DNA from 3 places in the Kitasatospora sp. NPDC096128 genome. Region 2 is predicted to be linked to each of the others. Evidence: riboswitches for the same ligand, from Rfam matches in the RefSeq annotation. Region 2 holds a riboswitch; each other region holds the start of a gene.

Region 1 (9,338 bases), on a different contig from region 2:
GTAGAGCGTGCCGGTGCGCATCTTGACCCGGCCGTCCGAGATCGCGGCGATCTCCTGGATGAGCGCGTAGCCGTGCCTCGGGGCGTCCGCCAGCGCGGTGAGCAGCAGCAGCGTCGGCTCCTGCATGGAGCGTTCTGTCATACACCTACATATATCGTTGAACGGCACATCCCGTCCACCGGACCGACCCGCCACAATGTGCCCCATGCCGACCGAGGACCTGCTCACCGCCTGGACCGCCCTGCTGCACCGCTGCGGCGCCACCGACGACCCCGACCCGTACGGCCGGGAGCTGCTGCGCCGCTGGTCGGCTCCGGACCGCCGCTACCACACCACCGAGCACCTGCGCGCGGTCCTGCGCCACGTCGACGAGCTCGCCGGGCACGCCGCCGACCCCGACACCGTCCGGCTCGCCGCCTGGTTCCACGACGCCGTGTACCGCCCCGACCGCACCGAGAACGAGGAGCGCAGCGCCGCCCTCGCCGTCCGCGCGCTGACCGCCGCCGGCCTGCCCGCCGGGCGCGTCGCCGAGGTCGAACGCCTGGTCCTGCTCACCGTCGCCCACGACCCGGCCCCCGGCGACCGCGACGGCGAGGTGCTCTGCGACGCGGACCTCGCCGTCCTCGGCGGCGCCCCCGAGGCCTACGCGGCGTACGCGACCGCCGTCCGGGAGGAGTACGCCTTCGTCCCCGAACCGGACTTCCGCACCGGCCGGGCCGCCGTCCTGCGCCACCTCCTGGCACTCCCGGCGCTCTACCGCACCCCCGCCGCCCACGGCCGCCTCGCCGCGGCCGCCCGCACCAACCTCGCCGCCGAACTCCGGGCGCTGGAGGACTAGTCCAGCTCCCCCACCGGCGCCACCACGGCCCCCTGCTTGCCGCACACCCAGTGCGGCTCCGGCCCCAGCTCGGGCTCCACGCCGAGCGCGTGCGGGTCCCCGTCGGCCGCGCAGGCGCTGCACAGCGGCCACCGCCCGTACGCCTCCAGCAGCGCGTCCTGGACGTCCTGGGCGACCAGCCCGAGCACGTAGTCGGTGCCGTCCGGCCACTGCTCCAGCCACCACCGCCGGTGGGTGACGGCCTGCTCCACCAACGAGACGACGGCGGCGTCCGCCACGTCCCGCGCGGTGAGGTCGGCCAGGATCAGGGCCCGGGCGTTGTGCAGGGCGGTCTCGATGTCGTCGGAAGCCATCCGTCCATTCTCCGCGGCCCGCCCACCGGTTCAAAACGGCCCCGGCGCCGAAACGCCGCGTGGGCGGCCCCCCGAAGGGAACCGCCCACGCGGACGAGGATCAGCCGATCCGATCGGAGTCCGATCAGGATCAGAAGTCCATGTCACCGCCCGGCATGCCGCCGCCGGCGGCCGCGGCGGCCTTCTCCGGCTTGTCGGCGATGACGGCCTCGGTGGTGAGGAACAGCGCCGCGATGGAGGCGGCGTTCTGCAGCGCGGAGCGGGTGACCTTGGCCGGGTCGATGATGCCCGCGGCGACCAGGTCGACGTACTCGTTGGTGGCGGCGTTCAGGCCGTGACCGGCGGGGAGGTTGCGCACCTTCTCCACCACGACGCCACCCTCGAGGCCGGCGTTGGTCGCGATCTGCTTGATCGGGGCCTCCAGCGCGACCTTGACGATGTTGGCACCGGTGGCCTCGTCGCCGTCCAGCTCCAGCTTGTCGAAGGCGACACCGGCCTGCAGCAGCGCGACGCCACCACCGGCGACGATGCCCTCCTCGACGGCGGCCTTGGCGTTGCGGACGGCGTCCTCGATGCGGTGCTTGCGCTCCTTGAGCTCCACCTCGGTGGCCGCACCGGCCTTGATGACGGCCACGCCGCCGGCCAGCTTGGCGAGGCGCTCCTGGAGCTTCTCGCGGTCGTAGTCCGAGTCGCTGTTCTCGATCTCGGCACGGATCTGGTTCACACGGCCGGCGACCTGGTCGCTGTCGCCGCCACCGTCGACGATGGTGGTCTCGTCCTTGGTGATGACCACCTTGCGGGCGGTGCCCAGCAGGTCGATGCCGGCGTTCTCCAGCTTGAGGCCGACCTCCTCGGAGATCACGGTGCCACCGGTGAGGATGGCGATGTCGCCGAGCATGGCCTTGCGGCGGTCGCCGAAGCCCGGGGCCTTGACGGCGACGGACTTGAAGGTGCCGCGGATCTTGTTCACGACCAGGGTCGACAGGGCCTCGCCCTCGACGTCCTCGGCGATGATGACGAGCGGCTTGCCGCTCTGCATGACCTTCTCCAGCAGCGGGAGCAGGTCCTTGACCGAGCCGATCTTGGAGTTGGCGATGAGGATGTACGGGTCCTCGAACGTCGCCTCCATGCGCTCCAGGTCGGTGGCGAAGTAGGCGGAGATGTAGCCCTTGTCGAAGCGCATGCCCTCGGTGAGCTCGAGCTCCAGACCGAAGGTGTTGCTCTCCTCGACGGTGATGACGCCTTCCTTGCCGACCTTGTCCATGGCCTCGGCGATGAGCTCGCCGATCTGGGTGTCAGCGGCGGAGATGGAGGCGGTGGAGGCGATCTGCTCCTTGGTCTCCACGTCCTTGGCCTGGGCCAGCAGCTGGTCCGAGACGGCGGCGACGGCCTTCTCGATGCCGCGCTTCAGGGCCATCGGGTTGGCGCCGGCGGCGACGTTGCGCAGACCCTCGCGAACCAGGGCCTGGGCGAGCACGGTGGCGGTGGTGGTGCCGTCGCCCGCGACGTCGTCCGTCTTCTTGGCGACCTCCTTGACGAGCTCCGCGCCGATCTTCTCGTACGGGTCCTCGAGCTCGATCTCCTTGGCGATGGAGACACCGTCGTTGGTGATCGTGGGGGCGCCCCACTTCTTCTCCAGCACGACGTTGCGACCCTTGGGGCCGAGCGTGACCTTCACTGCGTCGGCGAGCTGGTTCATGCCACGCTCAAGGCCGCGGCGAGCTTCCTCATCAAAGGCGATGATCTTGGCCATCAGAAGTGGTCCTCCGGGACACGGTCGACTGCTCGGACCAAGGGGTGCCCGCGACGGACGGCCCTGGTGTGCGGAGGTCCATTCCCCTGCCGCTCCCGGGGGCCTCACCGACCCGGTCCGCTGTCACTCTCACACTGTGAGTGCTAACGCCAATGATTAGCACTCCGGGTGGTCGAGTGCAAGCCCAATAGCCAACCCGCGAGCCGCCGTCCGCCCCCGCCCGGCCCGCCCCGGGAACGCCGACGGGCCCGTACGACGCGTGTCGTACGGGCCCGTCGAGAAGCGAGTGGTCACCAGCCGTGGGCCGCGCCGAGCTCCTGGGTCCGGAAGGGGTCAGACCGCCGCGCGGACCATGTCCGCCTGCGGGCCCTTCTGTCCCTGGGAGATCTCGAACTCGACCCGCTGGCCCTCCTCGAGGGTGCGGTAGCCGTCCATCTGGATCGCGCTGTAGTGGACGAAGACGTCCGCACCACCGTCGACCGCGATGAAGCCGTAGCCCTTCTCCGCGTTGAACCACTTGACGGTGCCCTGAGCCATTCCGAACTCCCCTAGTGCTGTGCTGGCCCTTCACGGTCCCGCAGGTCGCGGGCCCGGGTCTGGTTTTGAAGGCCGGCCCGGGGAACCCCCCCTGGGCGCAGCCGTGCACGCCGCAATCCTCCGCAACGGGGGTGCCGGACGGCTTCCGTGAGCGGCTGATTACGTCGACCGCCGCTGAATGTATCCGGATCGACGCCCTCTGCAACAGGGTCAACCGCCGGGAATTCCCTAGGCCCGTCAAGAGACAAGAGCGAACAAACCGGAAGAAACTCGGCATTCCGCGCCGGGCATAGCGGACGAATTACCCAAATGCCCGCAGGAATTCTGACATCTGCCTGACATGTTTCACGGCCCCGGCCCGCAACCGGTCCGAGCAGCCGGACGACCTCCGGTGAAGCACCCCGTGCGCCGGAAGAGGAACCCTGTTCCCAGCAGAGCCACACTCTACTCCGACTTGACCCTGAAATATTCCCGCCGAAATGCAAGCGGCCGCCCACGCGTACGGAATTCCAGTCTCCGTACGTGCGGGCGGCCGGGAAGCGGACCGGACGGCTCAGCAGCCGCCGGCCACCGCCGGAATGATCGAGATGCCGGCGCCGTCCTTGATCTCGGTCGCCAGACCCTCGGCGAACCGCACGTCGTCGTCGTTCACGTACACGTTGACGAAGCGGCGCAGCTTGCCGGTGTCGTCCAGGATCCGGGCCGCGATGCCGGCGTGGTTCTGCTCCAGGTCGGCGATCACCTCGGCCAGGGTGGCCCCCTCGGCGGTCACCTCGGCCGCGCCGCCGGTGTAGGTGCGCAGGATGGTGGGGATGCGGACGTTGGCGCTCATGGCTCTCCTAGCGGGGGTGGGTGGTTCAGGCGGACGCGAGGCCGGCGGCGTGGAAGGAGTCCAGCGTCGGGCGGATGACGGCGGTCATGCCCGCCTCGGAGACGGCGTCCAGCGTCTTGAGGCCGTCCCCGGTGTTGATCGCGACGGTCTCCTTGGACGGGTCCAGCCGGCCGGACTCGACCAGCTTCTTCAGCACCCCGACGGTCACCCCGCCCGCGGTCTCGGCGAAGATCCCCTCGGTCCGGGCCAGCAGCCGGATCGCCGCCACGACCTCCGCGTCCGTCACGTCCTCCACCGCGCCGCCCGTCCGGCGGGCGATGTCCAGCACGTACGGGCCGTCCGCCGGGTTGCCGATCGCCAGCGACTTGGCGATGGTGTCCGGCTTGACCGGCTTGATCACGTCACGGCCGGCCTTGAACGCCGCCGACACCGGCGAGCAGCCCTCCGCCTGGGCGCCGAAGATCCGGTACGGCCGGTCCTCCACCAGCCCCAGCTTGATCAGCTCCTGCAGCCCCTTGTCGATCTTCGTCAGCTGCGAGCCCGAGGCGATCGGGATGACGATCTGCTCCGGCAGCCGCCAGCCGAGCTGCTCGCAGATCTCGTACGCCAGCGTCTTGGAGCCCTCGCCGTAGTACGGCCGCAGGTTGACGTTGACGAAGCCCCAGCCCTCGCCGGCCGGGTCCCCGATCAGCTCCGAGCAGAACCGGTTCACGTCGTCGTAGTTGCCCTCGATGCCGACCAGCTCGCCGCCGTACACCCCGGCCATCACGACCTTGCCCTGCTCCAGGTCGTGCGGGATGAACACGCAGGAGCGGAACCCGGCCCGGGCCGCCGCCGCACCCACCGCGCCGGCCAGGTTGCCGGTCGAGGAGCAGGACAGCGTGGTGTACCCGAACGCCCGGGCCGCCTCGATCGCGCAGGCCACCACCCGGTCCTTGAACGAGTGCGTCGGGTTCCCCGAGTCGTCCTTGACGTGCAGCTGCGCGGTGAAACCGAGCTCACGGCCCAGGTTGTCCGCCTTCACCAGCGGGGTCCACCCGGGGTTGAGGTTCGGCTTCGACGCGACGTCGGCCGGCACCGGCAGCAGCGGCGCGTACCGCCAGATGGACGCGGGACCGGACTCGATCCGCTTGCGCAGCTCCTCGGCGCGCTCGCTGCCGAACTCGTAGGCGATCTCCAGCGGCCCGAAGCACTCCAGGCAGGCGAAGCTGGGGCCGAGCGGAAAGCGGGTTCCGCACTCCCGACAGGACAGGGCGGCGGCGGGGCCGAGGTCGACCGAAACAGGTGCGGCGATGTCGATAGCCATGATGGCGGAGGCCTCTCTCCTCATCTTCCCCGCGGCGCGGTCGCGCCACAGGCCGGAATTGGCACCTGTCCCGCCGGGGCCTGTCGACGACAGCCGAGCGAGAAGGTTGCCGGGACGTCAACGGGCCGTTCCCTCAGTCCCTCTGGATGAGCATGTGAAGTTATGGTTCAGCGGCGACCCCGGCGTGCAAAGGTCCGACCGCTGTACGAAGACTGTATCCGAAGGCGTCCACCCCGAAAGGGACCGTCCGCCAAGCGAGATGGCCCGTTCCACCGATCCCGCCGAGGAGAGTCACCGTGCCCGCCGAACCGACCCCCGCACTTCTCCCGCAGGCGGCGTCCTGGCTCCACCGCCGCTCGTGGAGCGCGGCCGAACGGCCGGTCGACGCCCTCCTCGCCGCCAAGCGGCGCACCCGCCAGACGGTCAGCGTGGTCCTCCCCGCCCTCGACGAGGAGGCCACCGTCGGCGACATCGTCCGCACCGTCCGGCGTGAGCTCATGGACCGGATCCCGCTGGTCGACGAACTCGTCGTGGTCGACTCCGGCTCCACCGACGCCACCGCCGCCGTCGCCGCCGCAGCCGGCGCCCGGGTGGAACACCGCGACCGGATCCTCCCCCGGCTGCCCGCCGTCCCCGGCAAGGGCGAGGTGCTCTGGCGCTCGCTGCTGGTCACCCACGGCGACATCGTCTGCTTCGTCGACGCCGACCTGCGCGAGTTCGACCCGGCCTTCGTCTCCGGCATCGTCGGCCCGCTGCTCACCGAACCCGACATCCACCTGGTCAAGGCCATGTACGACCGCCCCCTGGAGACGGAGAGCGGCGCGGTCGTCCCGGCCGGCGGCGGCCGGGTCACCGAACTCGTCGCCCGCCCCCTGCTCAACCTCCACTGGCCGGAACTCGCCGGCTTCGTCCAGCCCCTCGGCGGCGAGTACGCGGCCCGCCGCTCACTGCTCGAACGGCTGCCCTTCCCCACCGGCTACGGCGTCGAACTCGGCCTGCTGGTCGACGCCCTGGACCTGGTCGGCCTGGACGCCCTGGCCCAGGTCGACGTCGGCGTCCGGCACCACCGCCACCAGGACGGCCAGGCCCTCGGCCGGATGGCCGCCACCATCTACCGCACCGCCCTCGAACGCCTCGACCGCACCCACCGCCTCAAGGCCTCCGCCGACCTCGTCCACCCCCACCTCACCCAGTTCACCCGCACCCCGGCCGGCGGGACCCCCATCTTCACCGCCCACACCCACCCCGTGACGGCCCTGGAACGCCCCCCGATGCACACCGTCCCCGAGTACTCCACCCACCGCTGAGGGGTTTGCCACCCCGACCCCCCGGCAACATCCCAACCATGGGCGATCTCACGACCGAACGTTCGAGTGCGACCGGAACCGCCCCCGTCCTGGTGGCCTCCAACCGGGGACCGGTGTCCTTCAGCACCGCCGACGACGGCACCCTGACCCTGCGCCGCGGCGGCGGAGGCCTGGTCTCCGGCCTGTCCGCGATCGACGACCCCAACGCCGTCTGGGTCTGCGCCGCACTGGGCGACGCCGACCGCAGAGCCGCCCGGGAAGCCCCCGACGGCCGCCTCGACCTCGCCGGGCACGAGGTCGGCGGCCAGGCCGTACGAATGCTCGACATCGACCCGGAGACCTTCGCCCGCGCCTACAACGGCGTCGCCAACTCCACCCTCTGGTTCGTCCACCACCTGCTCTACGCGACCCCCACCGCGCCCTCCTTCGACGCCGGCTTCCGCACCGAATGGGCCGCCTACCAGGCCTACAACGCCGCCTTCTCGGCCGCCCTGGCCGCCGAAGCAGCCCCGGGAGCCGCCGTCCTGGTCCAGGACTACCACCTGTCCCTGACCCCGGCCCTGCTCCGCGCGGCCCGCCCCGACCTGCGGATCGGCCACTTCTCCCACACCCCGTGGGCCCCGCCCGAGTACTACCGGCTGCTCCCCGACGACGTCGCCCGGGCCGTCCTGACCGGCATCCTCGGCGCCGACCGGGCCGGCTTCCTCACCGAACGCTGGGCCCGCGCCTTCGCCGCCTGCTGCGAAGACCTCCTCGGCGCCGCCTTCGACCCCACCGCCCTCACCGTCACGCACGACGGCCGCACCACCCACCTCGGCGTCCACGCCCTCGGGGCCGACGCCGACTTCCTGCGCGAACGCGCCCACCGCCCCGACGTCGACGAACGCCTCGCCGCCCTCCGGGCCGCCGTCGGCGACCGCCGCACCATCGTCCGGGTCGACCGCACCGAGCTGAGCAAGAACATCGTCCGCGGCCTCCAGGCCTACCGGCACCTGCTCCGCACCCGCCCCGAGTGGCACGACCGGGTGGTCCACATCGCCTTCGCCTACCCGTCCCGCACCGACCTCGCCGAGTACCGCGCCTACACCGCCGCGGTCCAGGACCTCGCCGCCGCCATCAGCGCCGAATTCGCCACCCCCACCTGGCAGCCCCTGATCCTGCACGTCAACGACGACTTCCCGCGCAGCCTCGCCGCCTACCGCCTCGCCGACGTGGCCCTCGTCAACCCGATCCGGGACGGCATGAACCTGGTCGCCAAGGAAGTCCCCGTGGTCTCCGACCACGGCTGCGCCCTCGTCCTCTCCCGCGAGGCCGGCGCCCACGCCGAACTCGGCGACGACGCCCTCACCGTCAACCCGTACGACGTCATCGCCACCGCCGAGGCCCTGCACACCGGCCTCACCATGAGCCGCGGGGAACGCGCCGACCGCACCAAGCGCCTCGCCGCCGCGGCCACCGCCCTCCCCCCGCAGCAGTGGTTCCTCGACCAGCTCAACGCCCTGTAAGGACCTCCCCCAGATCCGCCAACAGCTCCACCACGCCCTCGGGCCCGTCGACCACCAGATCCGCCCGCTCGGCCAGCTCCCGCACCGGCGCGTCCCCCACCGCGCCGCTGCACACGAGCACGCCCGCGAGTCCCTCCCCCCGCAGCTTCTCGACCGCCGCGAAGGCCGCGACGTCCCCCAGGTCGTCCCCCGCGTACAGCACGGCCCGCGCCCCGCGCTCCCGCAGGAACCCCGTCAGCGCCGCCCCCTTGTCCACCCCCGGCGGCCGCAGCTCCAGCACCAGCCTCCCGGGCTCCACCACCAGCCCGTGCTCCGCCGCCAACTCCCCGACCGGCCCGCGCAACAGCTCCAACACCCGCTCCGGCTCCGCCGCCCGCCGGGTGTGCACGGCCACCGAGCGCCCCTTGTCCTCCACCCACGTCCCCCCGGGCGCCCCCACCCGCTCCAGCACCCCCGGCAACGCCCCCCGCACCGCAGCCACCCCCGGATGCACCTCGGGCGCCGAGACCTCACCCCCCTCCCACCGCTCAGCCCCGTAGTGCCCGAGCACCACCACCCCGGGAAGCCCCGCCAACCCCCCGTACTCGACCGCCAAAGCCGCCGGCCGCCCCGTGATGACAACCACCGCCCCCACCCTCCCCGTCAGCACCCCCAAGGCACCCCGCACCCCCGGATGCGCCCGGGCCTGCGAAGGATCCGCAACGATCGGCGCCAACGTCCCGTCGAAGTCCAGCGCAACCACAGCATCCCCAGGCGCCGCAAGGATCCCCCGAAGCCCGTCCCGCCCAGCCCCGGTCACCGGCACCCACTTCTCGTCGAATCCCATGCCGTGCCCATACCCCCGACACCCCCCACCTATGACGCACACCCCCGCACCACCCCACCCGCACCCACGCCCACACCACCC
Region 2 (9,338 bases):
CCGTCGGCGGCGAGGTCGGCCAGGGCCTCGCGCAGGCCGGTGCGCAGCCAGGCCAGCGGGTCGGCGCCGAGCAGTCCGGCCTCCTCGGCGTGCAGGGCGGACCAGGCGACCTGCTCGCGCTCGGCCGGGCCGGCCGCGGCGGCCGCGGCCACCGCGTGCAGCACGCCTAGATCGGCGGCGCTCGCGAGCCGGACCAGTCCGGTGCGGCGCTCGGCGTCCGGGTACGGCTGCTGCAGGCCGGCGTGGAGGCCGACCAGGTCGGCGACCCGGCGGGCCAGGGGCAGGCCGAGGCGGTCGGCGAGCCGGGGGGCGAGCGACTCGCGGCGGGCGGTGCGCAGTGCGGTGGCGAGCACGCCGGCCAGGCGGGCGTCGCCGGTGCGGCCGAGTTCGTCGAGCCGGGCGGAGACGTCGGCCAACTCCTCGGCCCGGCGGTCGGGTTCGGGGTGGCGGTCGGGGCCGGGGTGGCCGCCGAGTTCGGGCAGGCCGCCGAGTTCGGGCAGGCCGCCGAGTTCGGGCAGGCCCAAGGAAGCGGCCAGCAGCGGGAGTTCCGGCACGCGGCCGGAACGCACGTCCCAGAGCGCGGCGGCTGGCCCGAGGCCGTTCTCCACCACCGCGGCGTGCATCCAGTGGGTGTCGGTCCGTACGTGCTGCGGGCGGACCCACTTGGCGACCCGCTCGCCGAACTCGCCCCGGGGGAAGCCCCGGACGGTCCGGACGACGTAGCCCTCCTGCCGCTCGAGGTCCAGGCGTAGGGCGCGCAGAGTCCGTTCGTCGTAGCGGCCGCGCCAGAGCACCCGGGGGGTCGGCACGCCGAGGCGGCGCAGGAAGCGCACGGTGGCGTCCCAGTCCAGGCAGTGGTCCAGGTGGGTCCAGACCGAGAAGCCGTAGAACCAGCTGTCCAGCTCGGTGTACGGGATGGAGTGCCGGGCGAACAGGTTCTCGCCGCAGATCCGCCAGCCGTCCGGGATGCGGGCGCCGACCCGGTTCTGCAGGCCCTTGACCCAGGCCCGGGAGGGGTGGTGGGCGGAGTCCAACGAGCGGGCGTGCAGGCCGTCGGGGTAGAGCGTGGTGTTCTCGCCGTCCATCTTCTCGGTGACGACGACCTCCGTGCCGGCGAGGCAGGAGACGTCCCCGGCCCGTACGTCGTCCGCCGCGGCCCCCGGTGACCAGGGGAGATGCGGCGTCCGAGGGTAGTGCACTCGCATGTCCGGCTCCCTGAACGACCTTGATCCGGCGCACACTGTAGGAGCCGGTGAGAGGCGGGGGCCACCGATTAACGAGGCTGGTGGGAGTTCACGTGGGGCTCAGTCGATGCGGTGCTCGCGCCAGAAGGGCGCGAGGTCGACGGTGGTCGCGGCCTGGGCGGCGGCCTTGAACTCGGCGGTGGTGGAGACGCCGAACCAGTGGGCGCGGGCATAGTCGTGCAGGAGGGCGGCCATCGTGTCCGCGCCGATCAGGCGGCGCAGTTCGTGCAGGGCGCAGGAGCCGTGGCCGTAGATGACCGGCTCGTAGCGGTCGGGGTGGGCGTCCCAGTAGCTCATCGAATTGGTGAGGCGCTCGCCTGGGGCGAGGAAGGGTGTGGCGGCGGTGCAGTCCTCCTTGGTCCGGCCCATTTCGACGTCCATGGCGTACTCGGCGAAGGACTCGTCCAGCCAGGGCGCGCGGTACTGGTCGTCGCCGACGATGCCGTACCACCACTGGTGCGCCAGCTCGTGGATGACGGCGGAGGGGCGGATCCGGTCGAGGACGAAGGCCGGGTACTCCATGCCGCCGAAGTCGAAGGCGTCGTCGAGGACGGTGGCGACGTCCCCGTACGGGTAGGGGCCGTAGCGGGCGGAGTGGTCGTCGATGGTGCGCACGGAGAGGTCCAGCATCGCCTGGGCGTCCTCGGCGGTGACGCCGGTGACCGAGTAGACGGCGATCCGGACGCCGCCGGCCGACCGCCCGTCGATGCGGTGGAACGGCCCGGCGGCCCAGGCGAATTCGCGGACGTGCCGGGCGCCGACCCGGGTGATCGTGCGGCCCGGCCCGCCGGGGGTGTCGACGGCGGTGCCGGTGGCGGGCACCAGCACCTCGGTGGGGTGGTCGAGGGTGACGGCGAAGTCGGAGGCGAGGCCGAAGAAGGACTCGCCGAGCTCGCTGTACGGGTCCAGGTGCCAGCCCGTCCCGTCGCGGACGGCTAGGACGGGCAGGGCGTTGCCGATGAAGCTGAACGCGCCGTCGCGGCCGAAGCGGTCGATGCCGTCCGGGACGTCCACGGCGAGGTCGAACTCGACCGTGTCGGAGGCGCCTTGGGCGAGCGGGCGGGCCAGCGGGACGCGCAGGGCGGTGCAGTCGACCTCGGCGGTCCCGTTCAGGCCGGTCACCCGGACGGACGGGGTCGCGCAACCGCCGCGGAAGTTGTCCCAGAGTCGCAGGTACACCTCGTGCAGCGGCTCGGGCGAGGCGTTGCTGAAGGTGATCCGCTCGTGGCCGCGCCAGTGCGCACCGGTGGCGTCGCTGCTCAGCTCGACGGCGTAGACCGGGGTGCCGGGGGTGCGCGTCGGGTCGGCGGGGGCGCGGCCGGGTGGGGCGGCGGCCACCGACAGGAGCACGGCGAGGACGGCGAACAGGGGGAGGAGACGTCGCACGCCGTGGATCCTGTCGGTGGAGGGGGTCGGAGAGGCGGGGTGCAGGGGCGGGGTGCCGTGAGAACGGCCCCGACCACCCCGGGGACACGAGCAGCTCCGCCGTCGGGGTGACCGCGCAGACCTCCCACCGGTGGCACGGGGAGCGAGGGCTCGGGAGCGGCGCGGGGACACGTCAGCGGAGGGGCCGGGCGGCTCCCGGGGTTTCGACCAGGAGCTGGAGCAGGGCGTCGGCGACCTGGGCGGCACCCGCCGTGCCGACCGCGTTCGTCAACGCCGTCCAGTCGGGGACGTGACGGTCGGGGACACGACGGTCGGGGGCGTGACGGTCGGGGACATGACCGCCGGGGGTGTGGCCGTCGGGGGCGGGCAGGCCGGCCCCGGGCCCGCCGGCCAGCCCGTCGGCCAGCTGTTTGAGCTTCTCGACCAGGCTCTCCCGTACGGCCGTCGCCGTCCGGTGGCGGCCGAGGTCGGCGGCGCGGGAAATGCCGCCGTAGATCAGGTCGAGCGCCTTGCCCTCACTGTGGACGCGCAGTGCCAGCGCCTCCTCCTCGTCGAACACCTCGCGGGGCCAGCGGAGACGGACGTCGGCGCCGAGCGCCTGGCTGTGGAAACGGCCGCTGAAGATCTGGCCGAGGTTCTGCGGCGGCAGGCAGAGCGTGGGGGTGCCGAGTCGCCCGGCCTCCAGGAGGGTGGTCAGCCCGGGAGAGGTGAGTAGCACGTCGCATTCGGCGAGGCGACGCAGGAACTCCTTGTGGGGGAGGGCGCCGACGGCGGTGACGGGCGGGTGGGTGCAGGAGTCCATCAGGTGGGCGGCCAGCCAGGCGGGCAGGTTGCCCGCGATGTGCACCTCGGTGACCCCGCTCGCGGTGAGCGCCTCCAGCGCGGCGGGCAGGACGAGTTGCGGATAGCTCGCCCAGTCCGTGAGGTGGGGCGCGCGCAGTCCGCCGAGGTTGAGCAGCGCGCGCCGGGGGTGGGGTGTGGGCGTGCGGCTGCGGACGACGCCGCCGTCGTCGATCACGGCGTCCACCCAGCGGAGCCGGCGCGCGCCGGCCAGCACCCGGGCGCCCTCCGACGGCAGCTCCACGCACCGCTGGGCGCAGTACACCTCGGCGTCCAGCGGGAGGTCGGGCCGGTCGCCGTCCGTCCGGAGGAACGGCAGGCTGTCCACGAACACCACCGGCACCCCGCAGGCCCGCAGCGCGTTCGCCAGCGCGCCGTTCAGCACCACCAGAGCCGCCCGCACGCGCTGTGCGTGGACGATCCGGCTCAGCTCCCGGTTCGACTGCTCCTCCGGGAGGTCGAACCAGCGCTCCACCGGCTGCTCGGCGAGCACCGGTCTACCCAGCCCGGAGGCCAGTCCGATGAATCTCAGCCGTTCGCCGCCGCGGGCCCGGAGCGCGGACAGGACCGCGCTCAACTTCCCCGAGCTGCCCCAGCCGAACTCCACCCCGGCCACGGCCACCGTGCTGCTCTCCGCGTTCGCCTTCATCGCTGCCAACTCCCCCGCCCGTACCGGATTTTCCTGTCGCTCCGCATTCGTACCAGCCGGGCGAGACCGAGTCGGTTCGACTACCTACGGAAAAGCGAAACCTAACCACCCCGCCAGGTGAAGTTCCCGTTCGGTGCATTGACGAAGGAGGGCCGAGCGGTGCAGTCGGCAACCCGCCGCTCCCCCCGGGGGGGGGGAGGGAGTCGGCTACCGCCTGGGGGCCGCGTCCTCGATGGCTGCGAGCAGGCGGGTGTGGACGGCGGTGGCGGCTGCGCGGGTGGCCGGGTCAGGGTCCTTCAGCTGCGGGGTGATCAGCTCGGCGGCCGCGGCGAGGACCGGCACGGGCACGGTCGCCTCGCGCAGGTGGAGGAGTTGGGAAGCGGCCCGCTCGCCGGGCGTGGCCTGGGTGCGGGCGTCGGGGATGAGGGCGGTGAGGCCCCGGGGAATCGGCTGAGTGCTGGTCACCGTCCCATTCTTCCGCGCCCCGCCCGGCCGTGGTGACCGGGAGCGCGCGGGCCCGTCGCCGCGGGCCCCGGGCGTGGGGACCGGGAGAAGGTTTGGCGGGGTGCCCGGGAAATCTTGTATGGTTCTTCGCGAATCATCCAGAGGGGTGGAGGGACCGGCCCTACGAAGCCCCGGCAACTCCCCGTTCGACCCGGCGTCCGAAGTACGCGCCGTGCCGTCCGGGGTCAGTGCCAACTCCGGCCTGTCGCCAACGTGGCGCGGGGAAGATGAGGAGACACGGTGCTCTCTGTGCTGTCCTTCGCCCGGGCGCTTCCCGCCCCGGCCCTTTCGCGTACCCGTCTCGTGCTCGGCGCAGGCAATCTGCTGTTCCCGCAGGCCTGTCCCCGCTGACCACCCCGCTCCCATCCCCACCGGAGCGCCCGTGAGCCGAACCCACCCGTCGCTCACGGGATCTGAGACTGGAGTACCCGTCCATGGAGAACACGAGCGGCGTCGGCGTGCTCGACAAGATCACCTCGATCCTCGGCACCCTGGAGGCCGGTCCGGCCACCTTGGCCGGGCTGGTCGACGCCACCGGCCTGGCCCGGCCGACCGCCCACCGGATCGCCGTCGCACTGGAGCACCACCGGCTGCTCGGTCGGGACTTGCAGGGCCGGTTCGTCCTCGGCCCGCGGCTCGCCGAGCTCTCCTCCGCCGCCGGTGAGGACCGCCTGCTGGCCGCCGCCGGTACGGTCCTGACCCACCTGCGCGACGTCACCGGCGAGACCGCCCAGCTGTACCGGCGGCAGGGCGAGGTCCGGATCTGCGTCGCGGCCGCCGAGCGCCTGTTCGGCCTGCGGGACACCGTTCCGGTCGGCCTGGCCCTGCCGATGAAGGTCGGCTCGGCCGCCCAGGTCCTGCTGGCCTGGGAGGAGCCCGAGCGGCTTCACCGCGGCCTCCAGGGCGCCCGGTTCACCGCCACCGCGCTCAGCGCTGTGCGGCGCCGGGGCTGGGCCCAGTCGATCGGCGAACGCGAGCCCGGCGTCGCCTCCGTCTCCGCGCCCGTCCGCGGCCCGTCCGGGCGGGTGGTGGCGGCGGTCGCGGTCTCGGGGCCGATCGAACGGCTCACCCGGCACCCCGGTGCCCGCCTCTCGCAGGCCGTCATCGAGGCGGCCGGCCACCTCACCGACGCGCTGCGCAGGCCTTGACCGACGAACTGCGCACTCAAGAACGCCGCGCGGGCCCTGATCGAGCCGCTGACCAGGGCCCGGGCGGCCACCGGCAGCACCGTGCCGGTGGCCGGACCGGCTCAGCGCCGCAGGTGCTGGACGGCGCGCGGGCCGACCGCGGGCGCCCCGGTGCGCGCCGCCTGGTCGGTCGGTCCGTCCGCGGCCGGGCTGCGCAGGGTGTCGGGCCGGAAGCGGCCGCTGTAGACGTCGGTGGAGTTCAGCGGGTCGGCGCCGGCGGTCACCAGCACCGGGCGGATCCGGTGGCCGTCGGTGATCAGGGCCTCGTAGTCACCGAGGAAGTGTCCTCCGGCGAAGGGCGCCTTGAGCCAGTCGAAGACCGGCGAGATCTGCCGCTCGACCGGGCTGCTCTCGCCGCCGCGCGGGAAGCTGAGCAGCCAGGCGGCGGTGGGCAGCGTGGTGGTGTCGCCCGGGGTGAGGTAGCGCAGGTCGTAGTAGCTGACGGCGACGGTGCCGTCGGCCGTCACGGTGATGGACGGGGTGAAGGCCGGCGCGCCCGGGGCCTGGTTGATCCGGGTGGGGCCGCTCCAGGTCCGGCCGCCGTCCTCGGAGTGCACCAGCTGGATCGCGTCGTACCGGCCGCCGGTGGACTCCGAGCCCTCGTAGGCGAGGTAGAGCTCGCCGGTCTGCGGGTCGACGGCCACGCTGGGCAGGCCGGCGCCGGCCCGGAGGGACTTGGTGGCGTCGGCGGGCGCGTTCGGGTGGACCTCGGGCACCGAGGTGTCGGCGGCGACCCGGACCGGCTGGCTCCAGGTGCGGCCCTGGTCGGTGGAACTGACCATGCCGAAGTGCACATCGCTGACCGTGGTGGCGGTCGCGTCGGTGAAGGTGATCCAGTCGAAGAAGTCGTACAGCGTGTCGGTGCGGGGGTCGACCACGATCTGGTTGCCGATGGTCTGGGTGTTCGGCGTCGTGCCGGTGATCACGAAGGGCTTCGCCGGGGACCAGGTGCGACCGTGGTCGCGGGTGACGGAGAGGTAGCCAGGCCCGTCGAAGGCCGGCGCCGGGCCGGCGGCCTGGTCCACCCGGTCCCAGACCTGGTAGGCCGTGCCCGGGTGCACCGGGTCGGCGGTGACGGCGTTCTTGTCGTCGGTGATCGCCGGATCGTTGTCACCGATCAGCTCGGTGACGTGCTGCCAGCTGCGCCCGCCGTCGGTCGAGGTGGCGGCGGCCACCGCGCTGCGGGGCGTGGTGGCGTCGAAGACCAGGGCACTGGCGTATGCGGTGCCGTCGGGGCCGAAGCTCACCCAGCCGTCGGAGGCCCGCTGGTAGGCCAGTCCGCCCGGGGCGCAGTGGGTGAACGGCAGGGTGCTCTGGGTGAAGTGCACGCCGTCCGTGGTGTAGCTGGCGCTCAGGCCGCGGGCGCCGCCGTTGGACCAGCGGTCCTGCTGGTAGATGGTGATGGTGTTCGCCGGATCGAGCGGGTTGGCGGCGGCGTACGGTTCGTCCTCCGCGGACGGGTAGTTGGTGCCGTCACCGTCCGCGGAGAGGTCGCAGGCGGCGTACGGGTCGCCGGGCGAGATCACGGCGAGCGGGGCAGCGGGCGTGGCCGCGCCGGTCGGGTTCGCGCCGGTCGGGTTCGCGGCGCTGGTGGTACCGGGCGTGGCCGCGCCGGCCGGGGTGCCGCCCGCGGCGGCGAGGAGGAGCGCCGCGGTCGCGGTGGCGAGCGACGCTCTGGTGCGGAACTGCATGGAGACCCCCATGGTCGTCAGCGGGAGGTGACTGGTGTCCTGGGTGGTGCTGCGCTGTCCCGGTGCCGAACGGGAGTTGACGTTCGGTCGGCCGCGCGAGTCTAGCCAGCCCCAGGGGGCGCGCCAACCATCCGCGCGCGCTCCTTACCCAGTCCGTACCATCTGTCGCCCTACTGGCGCTGACCTGCGGTTCTACTCCCATGTCCCGGTCGTCCTCCGGGCGATCGACCGTCCGGGCGCCCATCGCCCGGATATTCGGTTTGCCCTGTCGTACCCCCGTTCTAGGGTGCTCCCGACACGACCTGAGAGAGAGTCCGTTGAGCCAAACCTTTCGCGTCGACCTGCGCGGGATCGTCGACCTCCTGAGCCACCACCTCTACACCAGCCCGCAGGTGTACGTCCGCGAGCTGCTGCAGAACGCCGTGGACGCGATCACGGCCCGGCACCCGGGCGACGCCGCCGAGGCGTCGCGGGAGGCCCGGATCGCGATCGCCTCCAGCGACACCACCGGCGACGGCTCACTGACCATCAGCGACAACGGCATCGGCCTCGCCGAGGCGCAGGTGCACGAGTTGCTGGCGACGATCGGGCGCAGCTCGAAGCGCGACGAGCTGGGCTTTGCCCGGCACGAGTTCATGGGCCAGTTCGGCATCGGCCTGCTGTCCTGCTTCATGGTCTCCGACGCCATCGAGGTCACCACCCGCCGGGCCGGCGAGCCCACGGTGCGGTGGCACGGATTCTCGGACGGCGCCTACTCCGTCGAACTCGCGCCCGCCGACGGGCAGCGCGAGGAGACCGGCACCACGGTCACCCTGCGCCCCCGCCCCGGCTGCGAGCAGCTGCTCACCCGCCGGGCCGTGACCGAACTGGTCACCCACTACGGCGCCCGGCTGCCACACCCGGTCACGGTCGACGGCACCCCGGTCACCGGCGGCCCCGCACCCTGGGACCGCCCCGAGGGTGAGGGCGAACCGGCCCGCCGCGCCCGCCTGCAGGCGTACTGCGAGGAGGTCTTCGGCTTCACGCCCTTCGACGTGATCGACGTGGCCACCGCCGAGGCGGGCCTGCGCGGCGTGGCCTTCGTCCTGCCGATGCCGGCCAACCCTGCCGTCCCGGCCGCGCACCGGGTGTACCTCAAGCAGATGCTGCTCGCCGAGGGCGCCGAACGCCTGCTGCCGGAGTGGGCCTTCTTCGTGCGCTGCGTCGTCGACACCTCGGAGCTGCGGCCCACCGCCAGCCGCGAGGCGCTCTACGAGGACTCCCTGCTGGACGCGACCCGGGATGCCCTCGGCGACCGACTGCGCGGCTGGCTGGTGAGGTTGAGCCGTCGGGAGCCCGCCCGGCTGCGCTCCTTCCTGCGCGTCCACCACCTGGGCGTCAAGGCGCTCGCCCTGCACGATGACGACATGCTGCGCCTGGTCGCCGAGTTCTGGCCGATGGAGACCAACGTCGGCCCGCTGACCCTCGCCGAGTTCACCGACCGCTACGGCCTGCTGCGCTTCACCCCGCTGCTGGACGAGTTCCGGCAGCTGGCGCCGGTGGCCGCCGCGCAGGGCCTGGCGGTCGTCAACGCCGGCTACGTGTACGACGCCGAACTGGTCGACCGGCTCGCGACGGTGGACCGGGCCCTGGAGGTCGAGCAACTGCGCGCCGCCGACCTCACCACCCACCTCCAGCGCCTGGACACGGCCGAGGAACAGGCGATCGCCCCGTTCCTGGCCGTGGCCGACCGGGTGCTCGACCGGCTCGGCTGCGACCTGCTGGTCCGCTCCTTCGAGCCGTCCGGACTGCCCTCGCTCTACCTCCTGGACGAGGACACCGCCTTCCAACTGGACGT
Region 3 (9,338 bases), on a different contig from region 2:
CGGCGTCGGCGGCGGGAGGCGGGATTGCCCGGCCCAAGCCTATTGCCTGGGGCAACCGCCAGGACCACCGGTCAGCTGAGATGACCGGAGCCCGTCCCGACCGCCGGAGGGCCAGTAGTCCACCTGCCGTAAACCGCCGTGTCACCTGCCGCGCCCGGAGGGATGCTTGGCCGCATGGCGCTCGCGGCCCCCGACCACACCGACGCCCGGGGCGGCCGCCCGGCGCTGCCGGCCCCGGCGGTCACCTACGCCCTGATCGCGGTCAACACGCTGGTCTTCCTGCTCGGCCCGGCGGCCGGCCTCAACCCCCTGTACGGCACCGGCCAGGCCCGGATCTGCGCCGAACAGCGGTACGAGCAGCGCTGGGGCGCCGTCCCCGCCGAGCTGCTGACCGGCCGCCCGCTGACCGCCGACCAGCTGGCCGAGGCCCCCGACCCGGTCCCCGGCTGCCCCGCCGCCCCCACCCCGGGCAAGCACCCGGCCGTCTCCGCCCTCTCCGGCCTCTTCCTGCACGCCGGCTGGCTGCACCTGCTGGGCAACCTGCTCTTCCTGCACGTCTTCGGCCCCACCGTCGAACGCCGGGTCGGCCGGGCCAGGTACCTCCTCTTCTACCTGGCCGCCGGCAGCCTCGCCTCGTACGGCTTCGCGCTCGCCGAGGCGCACTCGCCCGACTCCACCCGGGTCCTGATCGGCGCCTCGGGCGCGATCTCCGCCGTGCTCGGCGCCTACCTGCGCTTCCACCCGCGGGCCCGGGTGACCACCCTCGTGCCGCTGCTCCTCTTCCTCCCGCTGCGCTTCCCGGCCTGGCTGGTGCTCGGCCTCTGGTTCACGCTGCAGTGGTGGTCGGTGCACTCGGCCGGGCCGGGGGTGGCCTACCTGGTGCACGTGATCGGCTTCTCGGCCGGCTTCCTGTACGCCTGCACCGTGGTCGGCCATCCCCCGAGACGGCCCGGCTGAGGCCCGATACGCTGGCCGCACCCCAAGAAGGAGCCCGAACTGTGATCACCGCCATCGTCCTGATCAAGACCAGCGTCGACCGCATCCCGGAGATCGCCGAGGCCATCGCCGCGATCGAGGGGGTCAGCGAGGTGTACTCGGTGACGGGCGGCTACGACCTGGTCGCGATGGTCCGGGTGCGCCGCCACGACGACCTGGCCGAGGTCATCCCGGGCCGGCTCAACAAGGTCCCGGGGGTGGCCCACACCGAGACCCAGATCGCCTTCCGCACCTACTCCCAGCACGACCTGGAAGCCGCCTTCGCCCTCGGCCTGGACGAATAGGTCTCAGCCCTCGCGGCGCGTGTCGGCGACGCAACGGCCGCCCTCGTTGCGGTAGTTCCACGCCGCGCCGTCCGAGACCAGCTCGCGGACCGCGGCCAGGAAGCGCTCGACGTGCTCGTCCGGGGTGCCGGCCCCGAAGCTCACCCGGATCGCGTTCAGGCTGCGCTCGCCCGGCAGCGAGGGCTCGGGCGCCCCGCACTCCGACGGCGCCACGTCCTCGTCCCCGAGCAGGGTGCGCACCAGCGGGTGGGCGCAGAACAGCCCGTCGCGCACGCCGATGCCGTACTCGGCGGACAGCGCGGCCGAGAAGTGCGAGCTGTTCCAGCCGCGGACGACGAAGGACAGCACGCCCACCCGGGCCGAGCCGGTGCCGAACAGGTTCAGCACCCGGACCTCCGGGATCTCCGCCAGGCCCTCCGTCAGCCGGTCGACCAGCTGCCGCTCCCGGGCCTCCAGCGCGTCGAAGCCGGCCTCGGTGAGCGCCCGACAGGCCGAGGCGATCGCGTAGGCGCCGATGACGTTCGGCGAACCGGCCTCGTGCCGGGCCGGACCGGTGTGCCACTGCACCGCCACCGAGCCGTCCAGCTCCCGGGCCACCGTGCGGGTCGCGCCGCCGCCGGCCAGGTACGGCTCCGCCGCGTCCAGCCAGTCCGACCGACCGGCCAGCACCCCGGCGCCGAACGGCGCGTACAGCTTGTGGCCGGAGAAGGCGATCCAGTCGACGTCCAGCCCGCGCACCGACACCCGGTGGTGCGGGGCCAGCTGGGCGGCGTCCAGCACCACCCGGGCGCCGTACCGGTGCGCCGTCCCGGTCAGCTCGGCGACCGGCCACAGCTCGCCGGTCACGTTGGAGGCGCCGGTGACGCACAGCAGCTTCGGGCCCTCCGGCGCCGCGGCCAGCGCGGCCTCCAGCGCGGCCACCGCCTCGGCCCGCGAACGCGGCGCGCGCAGGTAGTCGACCTCCAGCCCGGCGTGCGCCCAGGGCAGCAGCGAGGCGTGGTGCTCGGTCTCGAAGGCGAACACCCGGGTGCCGGCCGGGACGGCGGAGGCCAGCAGGTTGAGCGAGTCGGTGGTGGCGCGGGTGAAGACCACCTGGTCGCCCTCACGCAGGTCGAGGAACTCGGCGACGGTCCGGCGGCTCTGCTCGAACAGGTCGGTGGACAGCTGCGAGAGGTACCCGGCGCCGCGGTGCACGCTGCCGTAGTACGGGGCGTAGGCGGCGACGTCGTCCCACACCCGCTGGAGCGCCGGCGCGCTGGCCGCGTAGTCGAGCGCCGCGTAACCGACCTTGTCGCCGCTGGCGAGCGGCACCTGGACGTCGTGGCCGAGGACGGCGAGCGGGGCGGTGGTGCCGAGGGAAAGGGACATGGGGATGCACTCCTTCACGGGGTAAGGGACCCCGGGAGTGCTGATCGTCCGGTGTCCGCGCTTGTCGCGCGGACGAATTGCCCGGCGACCCGGTCCTCACCCAGGGCACCCCGCCACGGACGGAGGGTTGCCGGACAGCCAGCTGGGGCTTGGCGCTGTCACTCATGACCTGGCGAAGACTCTAGGTCGGGTACGTCAGACGGTCAAACAGGCATCCACCATCCGGACAGCACTGTCAACCGCTCGCCTCCGGGGTACTCCGACCCGGCACCGGCGCGCCCCTTCGGCTCGGGGCGGGCAGCCGAGTGGCCCGCACCGGCGAACCGGCACGGGCCCTCAACTACCGCCTCAGCTCCGGCTGGTGGCCTCCGACCAGCGCCGCAGCAGGTCCTGCGCCCGGCCCGAGTCGATCGCCTCGGCCGCCCGCGCCATGCCCGCCGCGAGCTGCTCCGCCAGCGGGGCGTCGCCCAGGTCGAGCGCGACCAGCGCCGCCGCCGTGTTCAGCAGGACGGCGTCCCGCACCGGCCCGCGCTCCCCGGCCAGCAGTCGGCGGGCGACCTCCGCGTTGTACGCGGCGTCGGCCCCGCGCAGCGCCTCGATGCCGACCAGCTCGATGCCGACGTCCCGCGGGTCGAAGGAGGTCTCGGTGACCACGCCGTCGCGCACGACCCAGACCCGCGAGGTGGTGGTGATGGTCAGTTCGTCCAGCCCGTCGTCACCGCGGAACACCAGGGCCGTCGCCCCGCGCCGGGCGAGCACCCCGGCGATCAGCCCGGCGAGCCGGGTGTCGAAGCAGCCGATCGCGTGCGAGGTGACCTTCGCCGGATTGGTCAGCGGGCCGAGGATGTTGAAGGCGGTGGGCACCCCGAGGTCGCGCCGCGCGGTGGCGGCGTGCCGCATGGAGGGGTGGAACTTCGCCGCGAAGCAGAAGGTGAGCCCGACCTCCTCGGCCACCTGGGCCACCCGCCGGGAGGACAGGTCCAGCGCCACCCCGAGCTTCTCCAGCACGTCCGAGGACCCGCTCGACGAGGAGGCCGCCCGGTTGCCGTGCTTGACCACCTTGGCCCCGGCCGCCGCGGCGACGATCGCCGACATGGTCGAGATGTTGACGGTCTTCGCCCGGTCGCCGCCGGTGCCGACGATGTCGACCGCCGGGCCGGGGATGTCCAGCGGCTCGGCGTGCTCGTACATCGCGTCCACCAGGCCGGCGATCTCGTCCACCGTCTCGCCCTTGGCCCGCAGCGCCACCATGAACCCGGCCACCTGGACGGGGGACGCCTCGCCGCTCATGATCCGGTCCATCGCCCACGCGGTGGACGAGCGGTCGAGGTCCTCCCCCTTCAACAGAGCCGCCAGGAGGTCCGGCCAGGTGCGGACCACCTGCGCGGGGTCGGTACCACCGTTCGCAGGGTTCACGTTCACCATGGCTGACTCCAGCTGTTGTCGGTTCCCCCGCACCGGGGGGACGTCCGTACGGATGGAGCCAGCCTATCGAGCGGCGGGGTGCCTACGGCGCTGTCTTCTCTACTACTGAGACGGCACCGCTCAACGCGTGGCCGGGGCCCGCTTGGCCAGCCGGGCCCGCAGCAGGGTGGCGACCGCCTCGGCCAGCGCCACCGGGTCCACCGGGCGGGAGATCGCGGCATCGGCCCGGCTCCAGGCGGCGAGCCAGGAGTCCTGCGGCCGCCCGATCAGCACCAGCACCGGCGGGCACCCGTAGATCTCGTCCTTGAGCTGGCGCCCGAGGCCGAGGCCGCCGGCCGGCACCGCCTCGCCGTCCAGCACGCAGAGGTCGACGCCGCCTTTCTCCAACGCCTTGAGCACCGCGGGGGTGGTCGCGCATTCGAGGTACGACAGCTCCGGAAGATCCTCGGCGGGGCGACGGCCGAGCGCCGTCAGCACCTGCTCGCGGGTGTTGCGGTCGTCGCTGTAGACGAGGACGGTGAGCGTCTCGTCGGTCGTGTACGCCATGGGCCCTGCTCCCTCAAGTGTGATCCGGACCACGTTCACCTGGTCCGGATGCTACTCCCGTTTCCCCCGTCGCCGGTCCCCCTCGCGCACGTTGCCGCTCAAGCCGCCGCGCCAGTGGCTCACCCGCTCGGAGGACGGCCCGTCACCCAAGCTCCCCCGGTCCACCCGGACGGCCCATGCGGCGTCCCGTCCCCTACTCCACGGCACTGGGCCGACCGTGCAACGACGCGCCGGGCAACGGGCTGGCGGGCCCCGCCGAGGAACCGTCAGAAAAGGGACACGCCGCTGCTCAGCCCTCGTTCGGACACCCCGTCGCCCCTCAGGGGGGCATACCGCACGCACCGGACACTCCGAGGGACACCCCCCGACGTGAAGACGGAATAAGGGACCGACATAATGTCCGTCGTGGCGACAGCAACAGCAACAGAAACCGGGCACGCGCACGGATCGGTCAATCGACCGAACATGGTCAGCGTCGGAACGATCGTCTGGCTCAGTTCCGAGCTGATGTTCTTCGCGGCCCTCTTCGCGATGTACTTCACGCTCCGCTCCGTCAAGGGAGCCGAGTTCTGGGCCGAGAAGGCGCACGCCCTCAACGTGACGTTCTCCTCGATCAACACGACCATCCTGGTGCTCTCCTCGCTCACCTGCCAGCTCGGCGTGTTCGCCGCCGAGCGCGGTGACGTGAAGAAGCTCCGCGGGTGGTTCAGCCTCACGTTCTTCATGGGCGCGATCTTCATCGGCGGGCAGGTCTACGAGTACACCGAGCTGGTCAAGAACGACGGCCTCTCGCTGTCCTCGGACCCGTACGGCACGGTGTTCTACCTGACCACCGGCTTCCACGGTCTGCACGTGACGGGCGGTCTGATCGCCTTCCTGCTGGTCCTGGGACGGACGTACGCAGCCAAGCGCTTCACGCACGAGCAGGCCACCGCCGCGATCGTCGTGTCCTACTACTGGCACTTCGTCGACGTCGTGTGGATCGGCCTGTTCGCGACCATCTACCTGATCAAGTAACCAGCTGATCAGGTCGCTGGCCACCGGCAGCGGCCCCCGCCCTCACCGGCGACGGGCCGCTTCTGCCGGTGCCGACGCTCCCACCGACCGACCGCGCGCGCAGCCTTGGACAGGCAGCCTCGTGCCGGCCAGACCGGCCGCCGGGTGCACCCACCAGTCGACCAGATCCTGACACCGGGGTTATTCCGTGAAAAAGCTCTCCGCACGACGGCGCCACCCATTGGCGGCGCTGGTCGTCCTACTTCTCGCCCTGGCGGCAACCGGGGGGCTGTACGCCGCGTTCGCGCCCGCCGACAAGGCGCAGGCCGACGTCGCCGCGCAGTCGCTCGCGATCGATGAGGGCAAGAAGCTCTTCGCCGTGGGCTGCTCCTCCTGCCACGGCCTGAACGGCCAGGGCAGCAGCGACGGTCCGAGCCTGGTCGGCGTGGGCTCCGCGGCCGTCGACTTCCAGGTCGGCACCGGTCGCATGCCGGCCCAGCAGCCCGGCGCCCAGGTGCCGCGCAAGAAGGCCATCTACACCCAGGGCGAGATCGACCAGCTCGCCGCGTTCGTCCAGTCGCTCGGACCCGGCCCGATCACGCCGGACGCGAAGCAGTACACCTCGACCAACCCGGACGACATCTCCAAGGGTGGCGAGCTGTTCCGCACCAACTGCGCCCAGTGCCACAACTTCGCCGGCCAGGGCGGTGCCCTGACCAAGGGCAAGTACGCCCCGTCGCTGGAGGGCGTGGACGCCAAGCACATCTACGAGGCCATGCAGACCGGCCCGCAGAACATGCCGTCGTTCCCGGACAGCACCATGCCCGAGGAGCAGAAGAAGCAGATCGTGGCCTTCGTCCGCCACACCACCAACGATGAGCCCAACCCCGGCGGTCTCACCCTGGGCAGCCTCGGTCCGGTGACCGAGGGTCTGTTCGGCTGGATCTTCGGCCTCGGCACGCTCATCGCGGTCGCGATCTGGGTCGCCGCCCACACCACCAAGGCCAAGAAGTCATGAGCCACGACATGTCAGAAGAGAAGCTCCCGGAGCCGCACGGCTCCGCCGGCGAGGTGGCCGACCACGGCAACCCGTTCGCCGACCCGGGCCTGCCGGCCCACGAGCCCCGGCGCACCGACATCGACGAGCGGGCCGCCAAGCGCGCCGAGCGCCAGGTCTCGCTGATGTTCGTGGTCTCGATGCTCGCGACGATCGGCTTCATCGCCTCGTACGTGGCGATCGACCCGGACAAGATCGTCTACATCTTCCCGCTGGGTCACGTCAGCGCGCTGAACTTCGCGCTCGGCCTGACCCTGGGCGTCGCGCTGTTCATGATCGGCGCGGGCGCGGTCCACTGGGCCCGCACCCTGATGTCGGACGTCGAACTGCCGGCCGAGCGTCACCCGATCGAGGCCTCCGACGAGGTCCGCAACGACGTCATCGACCAGTTCAAGACCGGTGCCGCCGAGTCCGGCTTCGGTCGGCGCAAGATGATCCGCAACACCCTCATCGGGTCGATGGCGCTGGTCCCGCTCTCCGGCGTGGTCCTGCTCCGCGACCTGGGCCCGCTGCCGGAGAAGAAGCTGAAGGAGACGGGCTGGAGGGAGGCCACCCCGGCCAAGCCGCTGCAGCTCGTCAACATGAGCACCATGCAGCCGATGAAGCCCGAGGACCTCGTCATCGGCTCGCTGACCTTCGCGATGCCGGAGGGTCTCACCACCCACGACGAGGACTTCCAGCAGCGCATCGCCAAGGACGCCCTGATGCTGGTGCGCATCGCGCCGGAGGACATCAAGGACGACAAGTCCAAGGAGCTGGGCTTCGAGGGCATCCTCGCCTACTCCAAGATCTGCACCCACGTCGGCTGCCCGATCAGCCTGTACGAGCAGCAGACCCACCACGCGCTCTGCCCCTGCCACCAGTCGACCTTCGACCTGGCCGACGGCGCGCGCGTCATCTTCGGCCCGGCCGGCCACCCGCTGCCGCAGCTGAAGATCACCACTGACGACAAGGGCAACCTGGTCGCCACCGGCGACTTCGAGAAGCCCGTCGGCCCGAGCTACTGGGAGCGTGCTCGATGAGTAGCGCGAGCAGCACCAAGACCGGTGCCGCCAAGCCCTCCAGCACGCGAGCAAACCCCGCCAACAAGTGGGAGTCCGCGGCTGACTGGACGGACGGCCGGCTGGGGATCTACTCCCTCGCCAAGGCCAACCTGCGCAAGATCTTCCCGGACCACTGGTCCTTCATGCTGGGCGAGATCTGCCTCTACACCTTCGTCATCATCATCCTGACCGGTGTCTACCTGACGCTGTTCTTCAAGCCGTCGATGGCCGAGGTCGTCTACAACGGCTCGTACGTGCCGCTCAAGGGCATCGGGATGTCCGAGGCGTACGCCTCGACGGTGGACATCAGCTTCGAGATCCGCGGCGGTCTGCTGATCCGCCAGATCCACCACTGGGCCGCCCTGGTCTTCGTGGCCGCGATGCTCGTGCACATGATGCGCGTGTTCTTCACGGGCGCGTTCCGCAAGCCGCGCGAGATCAACTGGGTCTTCGGCTTCCTGCTGCTGGTCCTCGGCATGTTCGACGGCTTCTTCGGCTACTCGCTGCCGGACGACCTGCTGTCGGGCACCGGTATCCGCTTCATGGAAGGCGCGATCCTCGCGGTCCCGCTGGTCGGCACCTACGTCCAGATGTTCCTGTTCGGGGGCGAGTTCCCCGGCCACGACATCGTGCCGCGCTTCTTCACCATCCACGTCCTGCTGATCCCGGGCATCATGCTCGGTCTGCTGGTCGCGCACCTGATCCTGGTCTTCTACCACAAGCACACCCAGTGGGCGGGTCCGGGCAAGACCGAGAAGAACGTCGTCGGCATGCCGCTGATGCCGGTCTACATGGCCAAGGCCGGTGGCTTCTTCTTCCTGGTCTTCGGCATCATCGCCGCCATCTCCGCGATCGCCACGATCAACCCGATCTGGGCCTACGGCCCGTACCGTCCGGACCAGGTGTCGACCGACGCCCAGCCCGACTGGTACATGGGCTTCTCCGAGGGCCTGATCCGCGTCATGCCGGGCTGGGAGATCAGCCTGTGGGGCCACACCCTGAACCTGGGTGTCTTCGTCCCGCTGATGATCTTCCCGCTGGTCCTGGTCGCGATCGCGGTCTACCCGTTCATCGAGGGCTGGATCACCGGCGACAAGCGCGAGCACCACATCCTGGACCGCCCGCGCAACGCCCCGGTCCGCACCGCCCTGGGTGCCGCCTGGATCAGCCTGTACCTGGTGCTGCTGGTCGGTGGTGGCAACGACCTGTTCGCCACCCACCTGCACCTGTCGATCAACTCGATCACCTACTTCGTGCGCGCCGGCTTCTTCGTGGTGCCGGTCATCACCTTCATCGTCACCAAGCGCTGGTGCCTCGGCCTCCAGCGCCGCGACAAGGAGAAGGTGCTGCACGGCCGCGAGACCGGTGTCATCAAGCGCCTGCCGCACGGTGAGTTCATCGAGGTGCACGCCCAGCTGCCGGCGAAGGACCTGCACACGCTCACGGCGCACGAGCAGAACCAGCCGGTCGAGCTGCCGGCCCAGACGGACGAGAACGGCGTGGCCCGCAAGGCCGGCGCCCTCACCCGCACCCGGGCCAAGCTCTCCCGCGGCTTCTACGGCGAGGGCAGCCAGATCCCCAAGCCCACCGCCGAGGAGCACCACGAGATCACCAGCGGCCACG

What was found. Region 2 has a riboswitch for S-adenosylmethionine ahead of ABTY61_RS06465 (IclR family transcriptional regulator). Riboswitches for the same ligand answer to the same signal wherever they lie in the genome.
Region 1: it holds a riboswitch for S-adenosylmethionine, as region 2 does, so the genes downstream of both, thrC (threonine synthase) here and ABTY61_RS06465 (IclR family transcriptional regulator) in region 2, are expected to answer to the same signal.
Region 3: it holds a riboswitch for S-adenosylmethionine, as region 2 does, so the genes downstream of both, ABTY61_RS10455 (aminotransferase class V-fold PLP-dependent enzyme) here and ABTY61_RS06465 (IclR family transcriptional regulator) in region 2, are expected to answer to the same signal.

Annotation. Positions count from the first base shown of each region.
Region 1 is NZ_JBEOSP010000009.1:158-9,495, reverse strand. Features, by position in the region: gene ABTY61_RS12490 (PadR family transcriptional regulator) at 1-141, opposite strand, end outside; gene ABTY61_RS12485 (HD domain-containing protein) at 206-838, shown strand; gene ABTY61_RS12480 (DUF8819 family protein) at 835-1,191, opposite strand; gene groL (chaperonin GroEL) at 1,322-2,944, opposite strand; gene ABTY61_RS12470 (cold-shock protein) at 3,278-3,481, opposite strand; gene ABTY61_RS12465 (MoaD/ThiS family protein) at 4,035-4,313, opposite strand; gene thrC (threonine synthase) at 4,339-5,619, opposite strand; SAM riboswitch class I at 5,637-5,772, opposite strand; gene ABTY61_RS12455 (glucosyl-3-phosphoglycerate synthase) at 5,916-6,926, shown strand; gene ABTY61_RS12450 (alpha,alpha-trehalose-phosphate synthase (UDP-forming)) at 6,965-8,431, shown strand; gene otsB (trehalose-phosphatase) at 8,418-9,257, opposite strand.
Region 2 is NZ_JBEOSP010000004.1:77,685-87,022, reverse strand. Features, by position in the region: gene ABTY61_RS06485 (RNA ligase family protein) at 1-1,205, opposite strand, end outside; gene ABTY61_RS06480 (M1 family metallopeptidase) at 1,305-2,630, opposite strand; gene ABTY61_RS06475 (hydroxymethylcytosylglucuronate/cytosylglucuronate synthase) at 2,803-4,119, opposite strand; gene ABTY61_RS06470 (hypothetical protein) at 4,327-4,584, opposite strand; SAM riboswitch class I at 4,715-4,857, shown strand; gene ABTY61_RS06465 (IclR family transcriptional regulator) at 5,058-5,771, shown strand; gene ABTY61_RS06460 (sialidase family protein) at 5,873-7,501, opposite strand; gene ABTY61_RS06455 (HSP90 family protein) at 7,819-9,338, shown strand, end outside.
Region 3 is NZ_JBEOSP010000007.1:66,445-75,782, forward strand. Features, by position in the region: gene ABTY61_RS10445 (rhomboid family intramembrane serine protease) at 175-957, shown strand; gene ABTY61_RS10450 (Lrp/AsnC ligand binding domain-containing protein) at 999-1,280, shown strand; gene ABTY61_RS10455 (aminotransferase class V-fold PLP-dependent enzyme) at 1,284-2,648, opposite strand; SAM riboswitch class IV at 2,701-2,818, opposite strand; gene trpD (anthranilate phosphoribosyltransferase) at 2,997-4,073, opposite strand; gene ABTY61_RS10465 (response regulator) at 4,194-4,619, opposite strand; gene ctaE (aa3-type cytochrome oxidase subunit III) at 5,016-5,636, shown strand; gene qcrC (cytochrome bc1 complex diheme cytochrome c subunit) at 5,824-6,633, shown strand; gene qcrA (cytochrome bc1 complex Rieske iron-sulfur subunit) at 6,642-7,694, shown strand; gene qcrB (cytochrome bc1 complex cytochrome b subunit) at 7,691-9,338, shown strand, end outside.